Regions from separate parts of the Streptomyces sp. NBC_01077 genome, predicted to be linked through region 1. Evidence: riboswitches for the same ligand, from Rfam matches in the RefSeq annotation. Region 1 holds a riboswitch; each other region holds the start of a gene.
The links. Region 1 has a riboswitch for thiamine pyrophosphate ahead of thiC (phosphomethylpyrimidine synthase ThiC). Riboswitches for the same ligand answer to the same signal wherever they lie in the genome.

Region 2: another riboswitch for thiamine pyrophosphate. It lies ahead of thiO (glycine oxidase ThiO); the one in region 1 lies ahead of thiC (phosphomethylpyrimidine synthase ThiC).
Region 3: another riboswitch for thiamine pyrophosphate. It lies ahead of OG462_RS31030 (thiamine ABC transporter substrate binding subunit); the one in region 1 lies ahead of thiC (phosphomethylpyrimidine synthase ThiC).

What each region holds. Positions count from the first base shown of each region.
Region 1 is NZ_CP108669.1:5,039,775-5,042,035, reverse strand. It holds gene thiC (phosphomethylpyrimidine synthase ThiC) at 1-1,163, opposite strand, end outside; TPP riboswitch at 1,157-1,303, opposite strand; gene OG462_RS22675 (YibE/F family protein) at 1,375-2,261, shown strand, end outside.
Region 2 is NZ_CP108669.1:3,070,887-3,073,147, forward strand. It holds gene OG462_RS13685 (NAD(P)/FAD-dependent oxidoreductase) at 1-1,051, opposite strand, end outside; TPP riboswitch at 1,134-1,247, shown strand; gene thiO (glycine oxidase ThiO) at 1,245-2,261, shown strand, end outside.
Region 3 is NZ_CP108669.1:6,820,672-6,822,932, reverse strand. It holds gene OG462_RS31035 (ABC transporter permease) at 1-182, opposite strand, end outside; gene OG462_RS31030 (thiamine ABC transporter substrate binding subunit) at 221-1,315, opposite strand; TPP riboswitch at 1,398-1,508, opposite strand; gene rlmN (23S rRNA (adenine(2503)-C(2))-methyltransferase RlmN) at 1,538-2,261, opposite strand, start outside.

The DNA.
Region 1 (2,261 bases):
CGCTTGGCAATCGTGTTCAGCTCGCCGAGCGTGCGCAGCTCCGCGAACTGGGCCGCGTCGTTGGCGTCCGCGATCGAGCCGGGGCGCAGTCCGTCGCCGAGCGAGTACGTGACGTCGTACGTCGCGAGGATCTCGCAGAGCTCCTCGAAGTTCGTGTAGAGGAAGTTCTCCTTGTGGTGGGCGAGACACCAGGCGGCCATGATCGAGCCGCCGCGCGAGACGATGCCGGTCTTGCGGCGCGCGGTGAGCGGCACGTACGGCAGGAGTACGCCGGCGTGCACCGTCATGTAGTCCACGCCCTGCTCGGCCTGCTCGATGACCGTGTCCTTGTAGATCTCCCAGGTCAGGTCCTCGGCCCGGCCGTCGACCTTCTCCAGGGCCTGGTAGAGCGGCACGGTGCCGATCGGTACGGGGGAGTTGCGCAGGACCCACTCGCGGGTGGTGTGGATGTTGCGACCGGTGGACAGGTCCATGACCGTGTCGGCGCCCCACTTGGTCGCCCAGGTCATCTTCTCCACCTCCTCCTCGATGGAGGAGGTGACGGCGGAGTTGCCGATGTTGGCGTTGACCTTCACCAGGAACCGCTTGCCGATGATCATCGGCTCGATCTCCGGGTGGTTGACGTTGGCCGGGAGCACCGCGCGACCCGCCGCGATCTCCTCCCGTACGACCTCGGGGGAGACGTTCTCCCGGATCGCCACGTACTCCATCTCCGGGGTGATCTCCCCCCGGCGGGCGTACGCGAGCTGGGTCACGGCCTGGCCGTCGCGGCCACGGCGCGGCACGCGCGGGCGGCCGGGGAAGACGGCGTCGAGGTTCTTCAGCCCGCCGCCGCGCGGCGAGGTGTGCTTGATGCCGTCGTCCTCGGGGCGGGCCGGGCGGCCCGCGTACTCCTCGGTGTCGCCGCGCGCGATGATCCAGTTCTCGCGCAGCGGCGGAAGGCCCCGCCGCACGTCGGTGTCGACGGTGGGGTCGGTGTACGGGCCGGACGTGTCGTACAGCGTGACGTCCTTGCCGTTGGTGAGGTGCACCTGACGGACCGGCACCCGGAGGTCGGGGCGCGAGCCCTGGACGTACCCCTTGTGCCAGCCCGGCGTGCGGGCGCCGTCGGCAGAGGTGTCGTCCTGCTTGGAGGCAGGCGTGCGTGCATCCTGAATGGTCATGAGACCGATCTCCCTACGCCGGCATTACCCGGTAACAGGTTCGGCGGTCGGCGCAGCCTCCTCCCGTACGTACATCAGTACGCGCGTACGGTGATCAGCGCCCTCTCAGCCCGGTGCTCCGAGCTCCCGCGTGTGCAAAGGTGCCACCACGCTAGCGTCATCCCTGGCGTGCTGAACAGTGGGCCCCCGCCGTTCTTGCGATGATCGGTCGGTGACTTCCCCCCAACAGACTCCCGAGCCGCACGGCCACGACCACGGTCCCGGCCCTTCCCACGGGCACGGTCAGGGGCACGGCGCGTCCCACGAGAACGGCCGGGAGCACAGCTCCCACGGGCACGGCCACAGCCACAGCCACGGGCCCGCCGCCCCGGTGTCCCGGCATCTGCGCAAGGTCATCGCCGCGATCCTGATCCCCTTCGCCACGGCCGTCGCGGTCGGGCTCGTGGTCCTGTGGCCCGGTGGCACCCCGGCGCACGAGCGCACCGGAGTCGGCTTCGACCGGCAGACCGAGCAGGGCAAGGTCGTATCGGTCGAGCAGGTCGACTGCAAGGACGTGAACGCCGGGCAGGTCCCACCGACCGGGGACACCTCCACCCCGGAGGGGCGCGAGGCGGTCAACGCCCAGCAGGGAGACTGCGGGAAGGCGACGATCGAGGTCACCACCGGCCCGGAGAAGGGGCGCACGTTCACCGAGATCGTGCAGCCGGACGCACCGCGCCAACTGCACGAGGGGCAGGGTGTGGTGGTGGCGTACGCGCCCGACGCCCCGCGCGACCTGCAGTTCTCGGTGACGGACGTGAACCGGAAGGTCCCGATGGCGGTGCTCGCCGGGATCTTCGCCCTCGTGGTCGTGCTCGTCGGCCGCATGCGGGGCGTGATGGCGCTGATCGCGCTCGCCGCGAGCTTCCTGGTGCTGACGCTCTTCATCCTGCCGGCGATCCTGGAGGGATCGAATCCGCTGATCGTGGCGGTGGTCGGGTCGAGCGCGATCATGCTGATCGCGCTCTACATGTGCCACGGGCTCTCGGCCCGCACCTCGGTCGCGGTGCTCGGCACACTGATCTCGCTCATGCTGATCGGACTGCTCGGTTCGTTCTT
Region 2 (2,261 bases), 2.0 Mb from region 1:
CCGGGTCGCCGCGCCAGAGCAGTGTGTCCGCGCCCGCGTGGTGACCGGCGTACTGGACGAAGCGGCCGAACTGCTCGGACCAGAAGTACGGGACGGGGTCGTACGGCCCCGAGTCGGCCCCGGTGATCGTCGCGGCGACCGTGCGGGGGCCCTGGAGCGCGTTGTCCCAGTGGTGGACGAGGAGGCGCCGGCCGTAGCGGGCGGACGGGAAGGAGGCGCAGTCCCCGACCGCGTACACATCGGGCAGGTTGGTGCGCAGCCGCTCGTCGGCGGTGACTGCGCCGCTCGGGTCGAGGGCGATGCCCGAGCCGGCGAGCCAGCCGGTGGCGGGGAGGGCGCCGATGCCGACGACGACGGCGTCGGCGGGCAGCTCGCGGCCGTCGGCGAGGACGACCCTGCCCGGTGCGCCGGGCTCGACGGTGCGGACGCGCGCGTGGGTGAGGAGTTCGGCGCCGTTCTCCCCGTACCACTCGGCCATGGGGGCGGTGACTTCGGCGGGCAGGGCTCCGGCGAGGGGACGGTCGGCGGCCTCGACGACGGTGACCGCGCAGCCGGCCTCGCGCGCGGCGGTGGCGAATTCGGCGCCGATCCATCCGGCGCCGACGACCACGACGCTGTGGCGGCGCTCCAGGACGGGCCCGAGGCGTACCGCGTCGTCGAGGGTCCGCAGCAGATGGATCCCGGGGACGCCTTCGGTGCCGGGCAGGGTGACCGGCTGGGCGCCGGTCGCGACGACCAGGGTGTCGTACGCGACGGGCCCGGCCTCGGTGTCGATCTCGTGGTCGGCGGCGCGCAGCCCGGTGACGTCCAGGCCGAGGCGGAGCTCGACGCCGAGCTCCTCGAAGTCGACGTCGAAGGCGGAGTCCTCGGCCTTGCCGAGGAGGATGGCCTTGGAGAGCGGGGGCCGGTCGTAGGGCTGGTGGGGCTCGGCCCCGATGAGGGTCACCGGGCCGGTGAAGCCCTGTCCGCGCAGGGCGACGGCGGTCTGTACGCCCGCCATGCCGGCGCCGACGATCACGACGTGCTGCTGTGCCTGCTTCTGCTCGCTCACCCGACCACCTTACGCATCTGACGGACCGTCAGGAAGGGAGGGGTCTGTGGCCCCCCGGAGGCGGAAGCTAGTGTGTCGGGCGTAAAGCACTCGCGGGAGCCCGGACGCACCGGGCTGAGAGGGAGGCTGGGACGGCCTCCGACCGTACGAACCTGATCCGGGTCATGCCGGCGAAGGGAGGGGCTGGACGCCCATGCGTTCTTCCGATGTCCACGTGTCCGAAGTCGAAGTGTCCGAAATCGATGCACCCGACGGCCGTCCGTCCGATGTCCGTGGATCCGATGTCCGTGGATCCGATGTCCTCGTCGTCGGGGGCGGCATCATCGGACTGGTCACGGCCTGGCGGGCCGCGCGGCGCGGCCTGCGCACCGCAGTGATCGACCCGGCCCCCGGCGGCGGCGCCGCACGGGTCGCGGCCGGGATGCTCGCCGCCGTCACCGAACTCCACTACGGCGAGGAGACCCTGCTCGGGCTCAACCTCGCCTCCGCCGCCCGCTATCCCGCGTTCGTCGCGGAGCTCGAGGAATCCACCGGCCACGACGTCGGCTACCGCGCCTGCGGCACCCTCGCCGTCGCCCTCGACGCCGACGACCGGGCCCACCTGCGCGAACTGCACGCCCTGCAGACCCGCTGCGGACTCACCTCGGAGTGGCTCAGCGGCCGCGAATGCCGCCGCCTCGAACCGATGCTGGCCCCGGGCGTGCGCGGCGGGCTCCGGGTGGACGGCGACCACCAGGTCGACCCGCGCCGGCTCGCCACCGCGCTCCTCGTCGCCTGCGAACGGGCCGGGGTGGTCTTCCACCGCGCCCTCGCGCAGAGCCTGACGGTGGTACGGGACCGGGCGCGCGGAGTCGTGCTCGCCGGAGGCGAGGAACTGACGGCCGACCAGGTCGTCCTCGCCGCGGGCAGCCTCAGCGGGCGCCTCGCGGGCGTGCCCGACGAGGTGCTGCCGCCGGTGCGTCCGGTGAAGGGCCAGGTACTGCGCCTGCGGGTACCGGCCCCGTACGCCCCCTTCCTCTCCCGGACCGTCCGCGCCGTCGTCCGCGGCAGCCACGTCTACCTGGTGCCCCGCGAGAACGGCGAACTCGTCATCGGCGCCACCAGCGAGGAACTGGGCTGGGACACCACGGTGACGGCGGGCGGCGTGTACGAGCTGCTGCGCGACGCCCACGAGCTCGTCCCCGGGCTCACCGAGCTGCCGCTCACCGAG
Region 3 (2,261 bases), 1.8 Mb from region 1:
AGCCCCGTGGAGGCAAGCGCCTGCCAGAGCGTGAACCACAGGACGTCGAGAATCTCCGGCCGGCTCAGCGTCTCGCCGAACCGTCCGAACTGCCACGCCCCGTCGACCCGCAGCCCGCGTTCCACGATCGAGACGACGGGCCAGGCGAAGAAGAGCGCGAAGAAGGCGACGGGCACGACCATCAGGCCGAGCCGCGCCGCGCTTCCCCTGCGGTCGGGGACTACTTCAGAACGAGCGACGACCACTGCTGGATCCACGGGTCACGCTTCTCGGCGATCTTCTCGGGCGCCATGGTCTCCGGCTTGTCGACGACCACACCGTGCTTCGTGAACAGCTCCGGCAGGGCCGCGTCCTTCGCCACCGGGTTGACGAACATCTGGAGCGGCATGTCCTCCTGGAACTTCTTCGAGATCAGGAAGTCGATCAGCGCCTTGCCGCCCTCGGGGTTCTTCGCCCCGTTCAGCAGACCCGCGAACTCCGTCTGCCGGAAGCAGGTGCCGGTGGACACGCCGGTGGGCGCCACCTTCGGCTGCGGCTCGCCGTACAGCACCTCGACCGGCGGGCTGGACGCGTACGACACGACGAGCGGCCGGTCGCCCTTGGCCTGCTTGCCGCCGGCCGAGCCGGAGAACTCCTGGTTGTAGGCGAGCTCCCAGCTGTCGACGGTCTTCACACCGTTCGCCTTGAGCTTCGACCAGTACGCCTGCCAGCCGTCGTCGCCGTACTTCGCAGCCGTACCGAGCAGGAAGCCGAGACCCGGGGAGGACCGCTCGGGGTTCTCCACGACGAGCAGGTCCTTGTACGCCGGCTTCGCCAGGTCGTCGAAGGTCACCGGCGGCGCCAGCTTCTTGTCGGCGAAGTACTTCTTGTCGTAGTTGACGCAGATGTCACCGGAGTCGATCGGCGTGACCCTGTGCTCCTTGTCGAGCCGGTACGCCTCCGGGACCCGGTCCAAGCCCTTCGCCTCGTACGGAACGAAGATCCCGTTGTCGAGCGCGCGGGACAGCAGCGTGTTGTCGACGCCGAAGAAGACATCGCCCTGCGGGGAGCCCTTGGTCAGGATCTCCTTGTTGACGGCCTCGCCCGCGTCCCCGCTCTTCAGCACCTTGACGGTGAAGCCGGTCTGCTTCGTGAACTCGGCCAGCACCGCCTTGGAGGCGTTGAACGAGTCGTGACTCACGAGGGTCACGGTCTTCGGCACGGGCCCGCCGGACTTGCCGGCGGCGTCCCGGACGTCCTCCGTGCCGCAGGCGGCAAGGGTGGTGACGCCGAGCGCCGCGACGAGCGCGGCGGCAGCGGCCTTCTTGATGGTCACTGAGATTCCTCCTGGGCATGACCAGGAAGAGACGCGGCCCTGCCCACGACCGGCGAACCGGACGCGGGCAGGGCGCAACAGCTTGAGTTAACGACCGAACTTCCTACCCAGAATGACCTGGGCAAGGTTCAGAGGGTCTGCGGTCCTACGGTGACCGCACTCTCAGCGCTGTGGCGCTCCCCTGTCGGAATATGGAGATGTGTTCGAGCTCAGGATACAAGGTCAGCGTTCGGCGGCGGCCAGCTGTCCACAGGCACCGTCGATCTCCTGACCCCGGGTGTCGCGCACGGTCACCGGCACACCGTGGCGGGCGATGGCCTCGACGAAGGCCTTCTCGTCCTCGGGGCGCGACGCCGTCCACTTCGAACCCGGCGTCGGGTTCAGCGGGATCAGGTTGACGTGCACCCGGCGCCCCTTGAGCAGCCGGCCGAGCAGGTCACCCCGCCACGCCTGGTCGTTGATGTCCCGGATCAGCGCGTACTCGATGGAGATCCGGCGCCCGGACTTCTCCGCGTACTCCCAGGCCGCGTCGAGGACCTCACGCACCTTCCAGCGCGTGTTCACCGGCACCAGGGTGTCCCGCAGCTCGTCGTCCGGGGCGTGCAGCGAGACCGCGAGCCGGCACTTGAAGCCCTCGTCGGCGAACCGCAGCATCGCGGGCACCAGCCCGACGGTGGAGACGGTGATCCCCCGCTGGGACAGCCCCAGACCGTCCGGCTCGGGGTCCGTCAGCCGGCGGATCGAGCCGACGACCCGCTTGTAGTTCGCGAGCGGCTCCCCCATGCCCATGAACACGATGTTGGAGAGCCGCGCCGGTCCCCCGGGCACCTCCCCGTCCCGCAGCGACCGCATGCCGTCCACGATCTGGTGCACGATCTCGGCGGTCGACAGGTTCCGGTCGAGCCCCGCCTGCCCCGTCGCGCAGAACGGGCAGTTCATCCCGCAG